DNA from 2 places in the Kocuria arenosa genome. Region 2 is predicted to be linked to the other one. Evidence: riboswitches for the same ligand, from Rfam matches in the RefSeq annotation. Region 2 holds a riboswitch; the other holds the start of a gene.

Region 1 (7,220 bases), on a different contig from region 2:
CCCCCGGACCCCCGCTAACCGGCCGCGTCTAGGATCGGTCGCATGCCCGTCTACATCGACCCGCCGCTGTGGCCCGCCCACGGGACGCACTTCTCCCACCTGGTCTCCGACACGTCCTACGAGGAGCTGCACGACTTCGCGGACCGGCTGGGCGTGGCCCGGCGCGCCTTCGACCGGGACCACTACGACGTGCGGGAGGACCTGTACCACGAGGCGGTCGCCGCGGGTGCGCTGCCGGTCGACGGCCGGCAGCTCACGCGCGTGCTCGTGCGCAGCGGGCTGCGCGTCCCGGCGCGGGCGCGTCCGGAGCGGATCGCCCGGGTGCTGCGGCGGCGGTGGACCGCCCGTTTCCCGGCGCACCCCGAGCTGGGGGCGGAGCTTGTGGACCGGTGGAGCGAGCCGCACCGGCACTACCACGGCCCCGCCCACCTGCTGGCGGTGCTCGAGGCCGTCGATCTGCTCCGGACGGGGAGCGGCCTCGATCCCGCCCGGGCCGAGGCTCTCGTCCTGGCCGCGTGGTTCCACGACGCGGTCTACCGGGGCCGCCCCGGGGCGGACGAGCGGGAGTCGGCGGAACTGGCCCGCTCCCGGCTGCTCGCCGCCGGCTTCCCCGAACCGCTCGTGGCGGAGGTCGAGCGGCTGGTCCTGCTCACCCTCGGGCACCGGAACGCGGACGAGGACACCGTCGGAGCGGTGCTCCTGGACGCCGACCTCGCGGTGCTCGGCGCGGACCCGGCCGGCTACGCGGCCTACGTGGCGGGTGTGCGGGAGGAGTACGCGCACGTGCCCGGCCCACTGTTCGCGCAGGCCCGGCTGCGCGTGCTGGAGGACCTCCAGGGCCGGCACCCGCTGTTCCGGACCGCCGCGGCCCAGCGCCGCTGGGGTCCGGCGGCGGCCCGCAACCTCGAGGCCGAGATCGGCCGGCTGCGCGTCGCCGTCGCAGGGCCCCCCGACGGCCTGCCGGCGGACGCCGAGGTGCTGACCATCACCGCCGTGTGCCTGTGGGACGACGACGGGGCGCTGCTGACGGTGCGCAAGCGCGGCACGGAGCGCTTCATGCTGGTGGGCGGCAAGCTGGACCCGGGCGAGTCCCCGGCGGCGGCGGCCGTGCGGGAGACGGCGGAGGAGGTCGGCCTGCGGCTGGACACCGCTCAGCTGCGCCCGCTCGGGGTGTTCGTGGCGCCGGCCGCGAACGAGGCCGGTGCGTGGGTGCGCTGCACGGTGTTCACGGCGCCCCTGACGGGGCGGCCCGTGCCGCTCGCGGAGATCCAGGAGCTGCGCTGGCAGCCGGTGGACGAGGACTCCCCCGGCGCGCTCCCCGCGGATCTCGCCCCGCTGCTGCGGGACCACGTCATTCCGGCGCTGCGCCGCGCTCCAGGGGGTCCGCGGTCCCGGCCGAGACGTGCCGCCTCCGGTGGAGCAGGATCCCGGTGACCAGGCCGAGCACGATCCCGATGCCGCCGAGGACGGACAGCCACATCGCCGCGTGGCCCACGAACGCGGCCACGACGAAACCGGCCACGATGCCGGGCACGGCGCCGGCGATCATGCCGTAGGCCATGTAGGCGAACTCGCGATCGAGGCTCGTGCGGGCGTTGCGGCTGAAGTCGGTGGACATGGGCCCAGTCTATCGGCCACCGGCAGGGCGCCGTGGCGACCGGCGCGGTGGACGCCGGGACGACAGCGGGTGCGCGGTTCCCGTCTGGCCGACCAGGAACCGCGCACCCGAAGCGGTGCTCTCGCGTGCGGTCAGCGCACGCGGACGAAGACGGGGCCGGAGCCCACGTTGACGCCGGAGATGGCGGTGGTACCGCCGTTCCAGCCGCCGTGGACGGCCTTGCCGCCACCGATGTAGACCGCGATGTGAGCCGCGCCCATGCCGCCGTCGGCGTAGTAGACGAGGTCGCCGGGCTGCGCCTGGCCGGCGGAGACCTGCGAGCCGAGGCTCAGGTAGGAGGCCGGCCAGCCGTGGTGGTTGATGCCGGCGGCGCGCAGGGCGTTCGTGACGAGCGCGGTGCAGTCCTGGCCCACACCGAGCTGACCCATGGCGGCGGAGGAGATGGTCGCGCCCTTGCCGGAGGCAGAGCTCTGCGGGCTGACGGTGCGCTCAGCGGCCGGAGCGGCCTGCACGGCGGGCTTGGGGGCCGCCTGGACGGCCGGCCTGGGAGCGGCGGCCGGGGCGGGAGCGGCGACGGGCCTCGGGGCCGGGGCCGCCTGGACGGCCGGCTTCGAGGCGGGAGCGGCGACGGGCTTCGGGGCCGGGGCCGCCTGGACGGCCTTCGGGGCCGGAGCGGCGACCGGGGCGGGAGCGGCGACGGCGGGCGCCGCGACGACCGGGGTCTCGGCCTTCTTCTGGGCCTTCTCAGGCCTGGTCTCGGTCTTCTTCGTGGCCTTCCGGTCCGCCTGCGTCTCGGCCTTGGTCACGTGGGCGACCGGCTCGAGGGACACGGTGGGTGCCGCGGTGGGAGTGGCTGCGGCGACGGCGGACAGCGGGGCGTCGGCAGCGGCGTCCTGGGCCGGGGCGGCCTGCACGGAGACGGTGGTGGCGAGGGCCAGGCCGGAGAAGGCGGCGACGGCGGCCACGGTGCGGGCCTTGCCGGAGAGGAGCGAGCCGATGCCGTTCGAGGGGGTCAGGTCACGAGTCATGAGAAGTTCAGACGACTTTCTTTCGGAGCCGGCCTGCCGGAGGGCGCGGATGACAGCACGGATCACCCCGGGCAGCGCACGGGGTGGGACCGGTGTCCGGCAGGAGTGCGTTCCGGGATCGGGAACGGCGGCCGGGCGAGCGGAGGGAGGACGGACGCCGTCCGGTCGGACAGCATGCACCACCGAGAACCGGGAGAGCGGGTCTCGGCGTGCCGGGGGGGGGTGATCAGGGGCCGCCCGCGACGAGCGGGATCGTCGCGGGCGGCGGACCGGATCAGAAGGTGTAGTAGCCGTCCAGCTGCATGGCGTTGACGGAGTGGACCTGGGTGCCCTGGGCCGGGTTGAGGGCGGAGATCATTTTGCCGCCGCCGATGTAGATGCCCACGTGCGCGCCGCCGTTCTGGGAGACGAGGTCGCCGGGCTGCGGGTTGGCGGTGGGGGTGCCCGCCGCGAACTGGGACCAGGTGGTGCGGGGCAGGTCGATGCCGTTCTGGGCGAAGACCCACTGGGTGAAGCCGGAGCAGTCCCAGGCGCCGTAGGCGGTGCCGCCGTAGACGTAGCCCGCACCCTGCGCCGACATCGCGGTGCCCACGACGCCGCCGGAGGAGGCCGGGGCGATCTCGGTGGTAGCGGTGGACTGCGGGGTCACGCTCGAGGTGGCGGCGGCCTGCTGCGGGGCCGGGGCCTCGTAGGCGGGAGCGGCGGGCTGCGCGGCGACCGGAGCCTGGTAGGTGTACGAGGAGTACTGGGCCAGCGAGGCCGGGGCTGAGTAGGCCGCGCCGGTCTCGACGGGGGCCTGGGCGAAGGCCTGGGCCGGGGCGACGGAGCCGATCATCGCGGCACCGGCAGCGGCGGCGATGGTGGTGTTGCGCACGGCGTGCGAGGTGGTCTCGGCACGGTGGCGGGCAGCGTTCAGCTTGAAAAGCGACATGGTTGAGTTCCTCCCTTTGCCTACGAGGTGAGCTGTCGGATTCGGGTGGGAGACACCCGGCCGCAGAACGCACGCGCTCTGACGACTTAACCCCAAGGACCCGGATACCGGGACCGAAATTGGTTCCCCCGCTTCTGCCAAGCAGTTTCTGTGTAGAGGCCACGGGCACCGGCAGAATTCGGCGATGTGCTCCGAGGGCGCCGATCCGACCAGTGATCGGCACGGGTTGAACAGTACATGACAGATTACGGAAGTGTCACGTTTTGATCACGACCGATAACGACCCTGCAACAGCCTGAGTCTCAATACCAGCTCATTAATCCATGGGATCTTATGAGTTCTCGAGTGTGACGAGCTGTGCAGGGCGTTCGGGGACCCGAGGAACCCGCGCCCCACCAGGGCGTCTCCGACTCCGCAGCCCCGGCCGGGCCGGACTGGCGAAAAGTACCTTGTGAATGTCCACACACTCGGATCGAGACGCTCGCCGGAGCGCTCCGAGGACACCCCACAGGCCTCCTCAGGGGCCGCGTCGCGGACGTGGCCGCAGCCGCCCTGCGGACGTCACCGGGGCGTCCGCCGGTCCCTCAGGGGGCGAGGACGCGGATCGCCGCGGCGGTGCGCAGGTCGACCTCCGCGGACCGCCCGGTGGCCGCCACCTCGATGCGCACGGTCTGGCCGTCCACCCGGGCTCGGACCTCCGCCCCGGTGAGCACTCCCACGTCGCTCAGCACGCCCAGGAGGTCGGCGTCCGCCTGGACCACCTCCGGCAGCAGCGCCACGGTGTGCGGCCCGTCCGGGTCGCGGCGGGCGGCGTCGAGCAGGGAGGGGTGTGCCGCGGCGGGGCTCTCCTCGACGCCGAGGGCTGCCAGACCCGGGATCGGCGTGCCGTACGGCGAGTATCGGGGGCTGTGCAACAGGTCCACCAACCGCCGCTCGACCTGTTCGCTCATCACGTGCTCCCACCGGCACGCCTCGTCGTGCACCTGGGCCAGGTCCAGGCCGATGACGTCGGCGAGCAGCCGCTCCGCCAGCCGGTGCTTGCGCATCACCTGCACGGCCCGCTCCCGGCCCGCCGGGGTGAGCAGCAACGACCGGTCCTGGCCCACCGTCAGCAGCCCGTCCCGCTCCATCCTGGACACCGTCTGCGAGACCGTGGGCCCGGAGTGGTCGAGGCGCTCGACGATCCGCGCCCGCATCGGCGTGATCCCCTCCTCCTCGAGCTCGAGGACGGTCCGCAGGTACATCTCCGTGGTGTCGATCAGCTCGCTCATGCCTCAGTCATCCTTCGTCCGGCCGTCCGGGCCCGGGGATCCCGCCCGGTCCGGTCTTCCCGCCCGAGCTTAGTGCGCGAGCCCAGCGACGGCCCGGACGGGAGGTGGCGCCCGCGGAGTCCGCGCCCAGCAGGTGGGGCAGAATGGGCCGAGGCGCAAGGCGCGAGCACCCCTTCGCGTCGGTCGCGCCCGCCGCACGTCACCCGCCGCACGTCACCCACGAGGGAGCGCCCGTTGCCCGCACACGTCACCATCCCCCAGCACCTGCTGCCCGCCGACGGCCGGTTCGGTGCCGGGCCCTCGAAGATCCGCCCGGCGCAGGTCGAGGCCGTCGCCCGCGCCGGCGCGGGCCTGCTCGGCACCTCCCACCGCCAGGCGCCGGTGCAGGAGCTCGTGGGCTCGGTGCGCGAGGGCCTCGCGCAGTTCCTCGGCCTCCCCGAGGGCCACGAGGTGCTCCTGGGCCTGGGCGGTGCCACCGCCTTCTGGGACGCGGCCGCCCTCGGGCTCGTCGAGCGGAAGGCCCAGCACCAGGTGTTCGGGGAGTTCGGGGCGAAGTTCGCCCAGGCCACCGGCGGCGCCCCGTTCCTGGAGGCCTCCTCGATCGTGGAGGCCGCCCCCGGCACCCGCCCGGAGGCCCGGGCCGAGGAGGGCGTGGACGTCTACGCGTGGCCCCAGAACGAGACCTCCACCGGGGTCGCCGCCCCCGTGGCCCGGCCCGCCGGGATCGCGGACGACGCGCTGGTGCTGGTGGACGCGACCTCGGCCGCGGGCGGGATGGCCGCGGAGGTGGCCGCGACGGACGTCTACTACTTCTCCCCGCAGAAGAACTTCGGCTCGGACGGCGGGCTGTGGCTGGGCGCGTTCTCCCCCGCCGCGATCGAGCGGATCGAGCGGATCGGCGCCTCCGGGCGGTGGATCCCGGACTTCCTGCGGCTCACCACGGCGCTGGAGAACTCCCGCAAGAACCAGACCTACAACACCCCGGCGCTGGCCACCCTGGTGCTGCTCGACGAGCAGGTCCGCTGGCTCAACGACCAGGGCGGCATGGCGTGGGCCGCGGCCCGCACGAAGACCTCCTCGGACCTGGTCTACGCGTGGGCCGAGGCCTCGTCCTTCGCGACCCCGTTCGTGGCCCGCCCGGAGGACCGCTCCACCGTGATCACCACCGTGGACTTCGACGACGCCGTGGACGCGGCCGGCGTCGCGGCGGTCCTGCGCGCCCACGGGGTGGTCGACGTCGAGCCCTACCGCAAGCTCGGGCGCAACCAGCTGCGGATCGCCACGTTCGTCTCCATCGAGCCCGACGACGTCGCCCGGCTCCTGGCCTGCGTGGACCACGTCGTCGAGCAGCTCCGCGGACGGCCCGCCCGCTAGCCGGACTCCTCGACGGCTGCGCGCTCCGCGCGCAGCCGGAGCCAGACGACGAAGCCGACCAGGGCTCCGCCGAGTCCCGCCGCCACGGCGACCCCCATGCCCCAGCGCGCACCGAGGGCGTCGGTGATCCAGCCGACGACCGGTGCCCCGATCGGGGTGCCACCCATGAAGATGGCCATGTAGAGGCTCATGACGCGTCCGCGCATCACCGGCGAGGTGGTGGACTGCACGTACGCGTTGGCGGTGGTCATGATCGTCAGCGAGGACAGTCCGCAGGGGATCAGCCACAGCGCGAACAGCGGGAGGGTGGGTGCCGTCGCCGCTCCCAGGCAGCTGAGGGCGAAGACGGCGCTACCCCCGTAGACGTAGCGCAGCCGGGCGCTGCGGCGCCGGGCCGAGAGCAGGGCCCCCGCCACCGTGCCGACCGCGAGGACCGAGTTGAGCAGCCCGAAGGTCTCCGGGCCCCGGCCGAACTCGGGGCCGGCCATGGCGGCCAGGAACACGGCGAAGTTCAGCCCGAAGGTGCCGATGAGGAAGATGGTGACCAGCACCGCCACGATGTCCGGTCGGCTGCCCACGTAGGCCAGTCCTTCCCGGATCTGGCCCCGTCCCCGGCCGGAGCGCGGCATCCCGCGCAGCTCGTCCGTGCGGATCGCGAGGACGGCGGCGAGCATGGCGCCGAAGGTCAGCGTGTTGAGGAGGAACACCCAGCCCGACCCGATCGAGGCCACGAGCACGCCCGCCACGGCGGGCCCGATCATCCGGGCGGTGTTGAACGAGGTCGCGTTCAGGGCCACGGCGTTGGAGAGGTAGGCGTCGTCGACCATCTCCGAGACGAAGGTCTGGCGCACGGGGGCGTCGAACGTGGAGACGACGCCCAGGGCGAGTGCGAAGCCGTAGACGTGCCACAGGGTGGCCGCGTCGGCCAGGACCAGCGCCCCGAGGCCGGCAGCCAGCACCGCCATGGCCGTCTGCGTCCACAGCAGCAGGCGCCGCCG
Region 2 (7,220 bases):
GCCCGAGACCACCCACCCGGTGAGCACAGCAGGCAACGTGGTATCACTGACACCCCCGGAGCAGGTGATCCATGCGTCGCATGCGATCAGCCCCTGTCCGAGGACGGTCCTTTCTGCCAGGGTGGACACCGTACGTCCCTGACGTGCACGAGCCCTCCGAACCTCGGGGGTGGCTCGACAGTTCGCAGAACAGAAGTAGGTAGAAGATATGACTACTGGTGTGGTCAAGTGGTTCAACGCCGACAAGGGCTTCGGCTTCATCACCCCCGACGACGGCTCCAAGGACGTGTTCGCCCACTACTCCGCCATCGCCTCCAGCGGGTTCCGCTCCCTCAATGAGGGCGACCACGTGGAGTTCGAAACCCAGTCCGGCCCCAAAGGCCCCCAAGCCGCGAACATCACCGTCATCCCCTAACACGCACCGATCTCCCCGCGGAGATCCCCGGTAGCAATTGGAAGGTTGCAACACCGCTGAAGACGATCGCCACCCCGTCCCTCAGGCGGGGTGGCGATCGCCTTACCCTCGGCGCACGTTCAGCAGCGTGTAGCCATCAGGAATGGTGGTCAACAGCTTCTGCCGAGCCTGGTCGTAGTCCGCGCCTTCGGCTTCGATTTCCTTGACCTCATGGGGCCGGATCGTCCCGATGACCATCATGGGCACGTCCTTCTGCCCGACCTCACACCCCGGCGGGGAGGCGAAACCCGGCCGTCACAAGAAGCGACTCATTGAATATAGGCACTGCATGTAAGGCTTTCACTAGGCGCAATGCATGCGCTGATGGAACTCACTTGCTGTGTCAGCGGGTGGGCTTAGACATGGTCTCATAACTCCGTTGCCTTACGCAGTCGACGGAGGTTGATGAGCGTGACAGCGAGCAGAAGCAGGGGCAGCAGAGTGGCTTCGGTGCGGTCGTAGCGGATCCCGAGGCGCTTGAAGCGCAGCACCCAGGAGATGGTGCGTTCCACGACCCAGCGGTGCCGACCCAGGTGGGTCTTGGCCTCGATCCCGCGTCGGGCGATCCGAACTTTGATGCCCCGCCGGTGCAGGTAGCGGCGGCACCTTGGGTAGTCGTATCCCTTGTCCGCGTGCAGTTTCTCCGGCCGGCGGCGGGGCCGCCCCGGACGACCGCGTCGGCCGCGCACACTCGGGTTGGTCTCCAGCAGTGGCTCGAAGAGTTTGCTGTCGTGGACGTTGGCTGCTGAGGCCAGGACGTGCAGTGGCAGGCCGGCCGCGTAGGTGAGCAGGTGGTACTTCGTGCCCGGTTTCCCGCGGTCAGTGGGGTTGGGGCCGGTCAGCTCACCCCCCTTTTGGCACGTACGGACACCGCGTCGATGCTGGCCCGGGACCATTCGAGGATCTCCTCCTCGGAGAGCTCCTCGAGCACGGCTCGGTGCAGCTTCTCCCACACCCCGGCCTCCTGCCAGGCGCGCAGCCGGCGCCCGGCGGTGTGCCCGGATCCGCACCCCAGGGCCGGGGGCAGGTCCCGCCACCGGCACCCGGTGTGGAGCACGAACAGGATCCCCTCCAAGGCCGCCCGGTCCTCAATCCTGGGTCTGCCACCGGGGCCTCGTGGCGGTGGCTGGGGCGGGATCAGCGGGGCGATCAGCTCCCACAGACGGTCATCGACCATCCACGACTGCGTCCTCGTCGTCATGCAGGCACAGTGAACCACTCACAAACGAGTGGGCAACGACAGATCAGGTTTTGAGAACAGGTCTTATTGGGCAGCCGCTTCGGGGGCACCGGCAGACTCCCGCCGTTGCGCTGGGTGGCCTCTTGGATGGCGATGCGCAGGGCTTCGGCTGCCAGTTGACTCACAGACTGCATGCGCCCGGCGCGGCGGTCGATGCCGGTGGTCTCCTCCATCTTCGAGATGGTGTCCACAGGCAGGATGGAGGCGCGGTGGACCTCGCGGTTGCCTTCTTCCGGATCAGGATGGGCCTCGGCCAGCTGCGCCCGCTCGGCCGGGGTGCGCCGCGTATGAGTGTCCAGGGCGGTGGCGATCCAGCGGGCGAAGCTGGTGGGCGGAGTGCTGAGAGTATCCGGATCGGCCACATAGGCCGACTTCGCCCCCTCCAGGGTGCCGTGACGTAGATACAGACCCAGCCGGGCCGTGCCGGCCGGAAGGGTTTGAGGTCGGCGCAGGCCGCTACCGCCACGCACGGTCACAGCCGGCTCCTCGGTCGACTCAGCGGCGACGGATGGCGCGGCGGGCCGCTCACCCGCCGACTGCTCCGGTGCTTCCGCTACAGGGGCAGCGGCAGGTCCGGGAACTATCTCAGGAGCAGGTTCGACCACGGGTTCTTCGATGGGTCGGGAGATGGCGGCCTTGTTGCGATCTTTGAGAGACTTCCGCGCCGGCATCAGACTCGAGCTCCTGTGCTGGCTGAGATGATCGGAGACACAGCCGCCCGGTAGTCGGCGGCGACCTTGGAGGACGGGTCGTAGACGGACACCGGCATCCCGGCCGTGTAGGCATCACGCACGGACACCGCCTCGCGCACCGGTGCAGTGACCTTGCCCGGATGCATCTGCTCGAGCATCTCCACTACCTCCTTATCCAGGGTCCGGCGCCCGTCGTAGCGGGTGGGCACCACCCAGGACACCGCCGGTCCAGGACGGATCCGGCGGGTCAGGCGGGCCTCGATCACATCGGTGAGCCGGGTGAGCTGGTCCAAGGCCTCCACCTCACATGCCACCGCGGCCACCACCACATCAGCAGCAACCAACCCGGCCAAGGTCAGCCCCGACAGCGCCGGCGGGGTGTCGATGACCACGTCGTAGAAACGCTCGGCCACCGTGGGCAGATGATCGCGCAAAGCGGTCACCAGATCAGAGATCTGATGGGTGTCCATGTCGGCCAGTTCATGGGTGCCGGCCAGCACGTGCACCCCTGGCACCGTGTGGTCAGGTGTAAGTGGGCATGACGTTATTGACTCGGGTCGGGATTCGTGGGGCCGAGGGCAGTTGCGCCCCGACGTGTGTTGCTTCCGCCGAGGCCTGCCCCTCGAACCACTTGGTGGAGGCCGCGAGGAGGTCAAGGTCACCGGGTACGACTTGGCGCCTCTCGGTCGCGGCAGGCCGGCGTCCAGCTTCGATTCCGATGCGTACGGCCAAGAACATCACCGCCACACATGCCTGAGGCGACGAGGTGAACCCGTTGGTGCCAATCTGTCGCTGAGCGCTGTTGGTACCGCCCGTACCGACCCCGTGACTCGCACGGAAGCCCGCATCCTCGGTGTCCACCATCGGCGGACCCTGCGGAGGGAAGCCGGACCCCCACCATGCCGCCGCCACCTCGCCCCTCGTCGAAGCAACGCCTTCGACGGAGCGCTGCTGACTCGCTGGAGTGAAGCGCGTACCCCAAAAGCGTCCGCAAAGAAAACCAACCCACGCCGAGGAATCACCACGAACACAGTCCTTTCTTTTTGTGAATTCATGTCTGAACCCCGGAACGCACAAAAGAATCGTCCTTACCGCCCTGGGGGAAGGGACCGCTCACGACGACAATCAAAGGCTTCGTGGAGCTTTCCCGACAAACTATGGCGCCATGACACAGGTGTCGCCATCGGACACTCCACTCCAGAGCAAGGGCGTGCTCGGCCGCCGGCATGACTTCGGTAGAGGCCCAGGTCAAGACCACTTTCGTCTCGATTTAAGCCTCCCTGGGGATCTCCATCGGTGCCCCTCACCAAGCCACGCTGTCCGGGCGCGGAGGTGCCCTGCCGGGCCGACACAGAAGCCGAGACACGCCCGTGATCAAAACGAGACTTTCCCGTTATTTTTCGATTAGTGTTCTCTCCGTACCGACCGCCTCACCGATCGGTATCCCCGTGCACATCGCCGAATTCTGCCGGTGCTCGGGGCCCCCAGAACACATCGCTCGGCAGAAGCGGGGGAACCATGAACGGTCCCTCCCCCGGGACCTAGGGGTTAAGTCGTCAGGGCCCCCACCCTGCGACCGGGTGTCTCCCACCCGCATCCGACAGCTCACCTCGCAGGCAAGAGGGAGGACATCACTCATGCCCATTTTCCAGTCCCGCACGCCCCGTCACCGCGCCCAGAGCTCGTTCCGTCCCGGGCGCAGCGCGATCCTGGCCGTCGCAGGCGGCGCCTTGGCGCTCAGCAGCGTGGCCCCGGCCCAGGCCGCCCCCGCCGCAGCCCCCCAGCAGCTCGTCAGCATCCAGTCCCAGTCCGGCAAGGCCGCGACCATCGCCGCCGCGGCCAGGAACCAGCTCGGCGTGGGCCAGGACTGCACCGCCCTGGTCACCAAGTCCTTGCGCGCCGCCGGGATCAACCACCACGGGTGGCCGGCCTCCTACCTGAAGCTCGGCACCCGGGTCTCCGCCGCCCAGGCCCAGCCCGGTGACCTGGTCTACTACGCCAACGGCGGCATGGGCTTCGCCCACATCGCCGTGTACATCGGTGGCGGCAAGGCCGTCCACGGCGGCTGGAACGGCAACCAGACGGTCATCCAGACCGTCAACGTCGGCTCCGGTCCCGTCTACATCCGCGTGCGCTGACCCCACGCACATGAGCAGGGAGTGCGGTTCCCGACCGTCCGGCCGGGAACCGCGCTCCTGAATCCCACGGGGAGGACCACTGGACGTGGGAAACCTCGCGGCGACGTGCACTGTGAAAATCCATCCGGGGACTGCCCTTCCCAGACTGATATATGAGTCGTATGCTCAGTTCGGATCCGTAGGAGGATCTATCGCCAACTCGACGAGGAGTGGAACAGCATGCGGCAACTCGCGCACCGGCTCGAACGGCTGGGCACCGAAACCGCCTTCAGCGTCGCCCAGGCTGCTGCCGCCTGGAAGGCGGAGGGGAACCGCGTGTACCCCTTCCACCTCGGCGACATCAACATCCCGACGGCCCCGCACATCGTCGAGGCGATGAACCGGGCGATCGCCGACGGCTACACGGGCTACTGCCCCGGCCCCGGCATCCCGCAGCTGCGCGAGGCCCTCGCCGAGGACCTCGGCTCGCGTCGTGGCATCGACCTCACGCCCGACAACGTCGTCGTGATGACGGGCGGCAAGCCCGTCATCACGAAGTTCCTGCAGGCGGTCATGAACCCCGGCGAGGAGGTGCTCTACCCGAACCCCGGCTTCCCGATCTACGAGTCGCAGATCGAGTACCTCGGTGGCACGGCCGTGCCCTACCGCTACCTCCCCACGCCGGAGGGCTTCGCGATCGACCTCGACCAGGTCCGCGCGTCGATCACCCCGAACACGGTCGCCATCATCTACAACGACCTGCAGAACCCCATCTCGGCCGAGTCGACGGCGGCCGAGCGCGAGGCCGTCGCGCAGCTCGCCCAGGAGCACAACCTCTGGGTGCTCTCCGACGAGGCCTACTTCGAGACGCGCTACGAGGGGGTCTCGAGCTCGATCGCGTCACTCCCCGGCATGGCGGAGCGCACCGTCATCCTCTACACGTTCAGCAAGAAGTTCGCCATGACCGGTTCCCGCCTCGGCTGCGCCGTCGCGCCGGTCGAGCTCGCCAAGGTGCTCAGCACGCTCAACACCAACGACGAGTCCTGCACCACGCACTACGTGCAGTGGGCCGGCATCGAAGCACTCCGCGGTACGCAAGAACCCGTGCAGCAGATGCTCGACGTCCTGCGCGAGCGCCGGGACGCCGCCTGTGAGCTCGTGAACGCCACTCCTGGCATGCACGTCGCCGTACCGCAGTCGACCTTCTACCTGTTCCCCGACGTCACCTCCGCCATGGAGCGCATGGGCTACACGGCAGTCGGCGACTTCGCCACGGCGGCCCTGCACGAGACCGGCGTCTCCTTCTGCACGCGGGAGCACTTCGGCCGACGCCAACTTGGTGAGGAGCAGCAGTACATCCGACTCGCCTACTCGGGCATCGACGTCGCCGACATCCGCGACGGCCTCGGTCGCCTGTGCCAGTGGATCGAGTCGGCATGAGCCGGGTCGTCGTCACGGGACGGGTGCCCGACGCCGCGGTCGAGAAGCTCCGCGCCGAGCACGAGGTCGATGCCTGGCCGGGTCCGGAGTCGATCGGCCGCGAGGAGCTCCTGCGTCGAGTGGCCGGCGCCGATGCCGTCGTGAGCCTGCTCACCGAACGCATCGACGCCGAGCTGCTCGACGCCGCCGGACCGCAGCTCAAAGTGGTCGCGAACGTCGCGGTCGGCTACGACAACATCGACGTGCCGGCCTGCACCGAGCGGAGCGTCGTGGCCACCAACACACCTGGTGTGCTCACGGAGGCGACTGCCGACATCGCGCTCGGCCTTATCCTGATGGCGACCCGCCGGCTCGGCGAGGCGGAACGGCTTATCCGCTCCGGCCAGGCCTGGAAGTGGGGCATGTTCTTCCTGCTCGGCAGCAGCCTGCAGGGCAAGACCCTCGGCGTCGTCGGCATGGGAGGCATCGGTCAGGCGACCGCGCGCCGGGCCAAGGCCTTCGGCATGGAGGTCGTCTACCAGTCGCGCAGCGAGATCGACCCCGGGATCGCCGCCGAGCTGGGCGCCCGGCGCGTCGATCTCGAGGAGCTGCTGGCCGTCTCCGACGTCGTGTCGCTGCACTGTCCCTACGGGTCCGCCACACATCACTTGATCGGCGCTGAGCAGCTGGCGGCGATGAAGGACTCGGCGTACCTCGTCAACACCGCGCGCGGACCGATCGTCGACGAAGCGGCCCTCGCGTCCGCGCTGCGCGAGGGCCGGGTCGCGGGTGCCGGACTGGACGTTTTCGAGCACGAGCCCCAGGTGCATCCCGAGCTGCTGGAGCTCGACAACGTGGTTCTGGTGCCGCATCTGGGTTCCGCCACAGTCGAGACGCGCACCGCGATGGCAGTGCTCGCCGCCGACAACGTGCTCGCCGTGCTCAGCGGGGAACGACCGCCGACACCGATCGGTTAGCTGCAGGACCGCCGGCTCCACCTCGAGCGGCGTGGGATTCCGGTGCCACGTCCCCGGCAGGACGGCCGCGGCGGTGACGCGGGCGACCATGCCTCACGAGGTGCCGCGGAGCCAGTCCTCGAACCGGGTCGGGGCGGTCGTGACGTCCCCCCGGGGCAGGAGGCCGCCGTTGCCGAGGGCGCTGAAGGGCACCGGCACCCGGAGGACCTTCCGGCCGCCACCTCGACGCTCGGCGACCGCACGGGCCAGCTCCGCCATGTCGCGGACTTCGGGCCCGGCGATGACGGCGTCGTCGGATGCCGCGGTGCCGGCGGGCTCCAG

Evidence for each region. A riboswitch is a leader RNA that binds a small molecule or an ion and turns the genes downstream of it on or off. The one in region 2 is predicted to bind cyclic di-AMP.
Region 1: it holds a riboswitch for cyclic di-AMP, as region 2 does, so the genes downstream of both, ACFYE3_RS09545 (C40 family peptidase) here and ACFYE3_RS15195 (NlpC/P60 family protein) in region 2, are expected to answer to the same signal.

What each region holds. Positions count from the first base shown of each region.
Region 1 is NZ_JBHZTA010000004.1:256,423-263,642, forward strand. It holds gene ACFYE3_RS09530 (DUF4031 domain-containing protein) at 43-1,434, shown strand; gene ACFYE3_RS09535 (hypothetical protein) at 1,352-1,618, opposite strand; gene ACFYE3_RS09540 (C40 family peptidase) at 1,750-2,646, opposite strand; gene ACFYE3_RS09545 (C40 family peptidase) at 2,921-3,577, opposite strand; cyclic di-AMP (ydaO/yuaA leader) riboswitch at 3,583-3,731, opposite strand; gene ACFYE3_RS09550 (metal-dependent transcriptional regulator) at 4,162-4,848, opposite strand; gene serC (phosphoserine transaminase) at 5,083-6,222, shown strand; gene ACFYE3_RS09560 (MFS transporter) at 6,219-7,220, opposite strand, start outside.
Region 2 is NZ_JBHZTA010000009.1:104,801-112,020, reverse strand. It holds gene ACFYE3_RS15220 (cold-shock protein) at 209-415, shown strand; gene ACFYE3_RS15215 (hypothetical protein) at 518-655, opposite strand; one part of gene ACFYE3_RS15210 (IS5 family transposase) at 823-1,307, opposite strand; one part of gene ACFYE3_RS15210 (IS5 family transposase) at 1,307-1,655, opposite strand; gene ACFYE3_RS15205 (hypothetical protein) at 1,652-2,170, opposite strand; gene ACFYE3_RS15200 (ParA family protein) at 2,365-2,886, opposite strand; cyclic di-AMP (ydaO/yuaA leader) riboswitch at 3,833-4,018, shown strand; gene ACFYE3_RS15195 (NlpC/P60 family protein) at 4,024-4,524, shown strand; gene ACFYE3_RS15190 (pyridoxal phosphate-dependent aminotransferase) at 4,744-5,943, shown strand; gene ACFYE3_RS15185 (2-hydroxyacid dehydrogenase) at 5,940-6,899, shown strand; gene ACFYE3_RS15180 (SDR family oxidoreductase) at 6,993-7,220, opposite strand, start outside.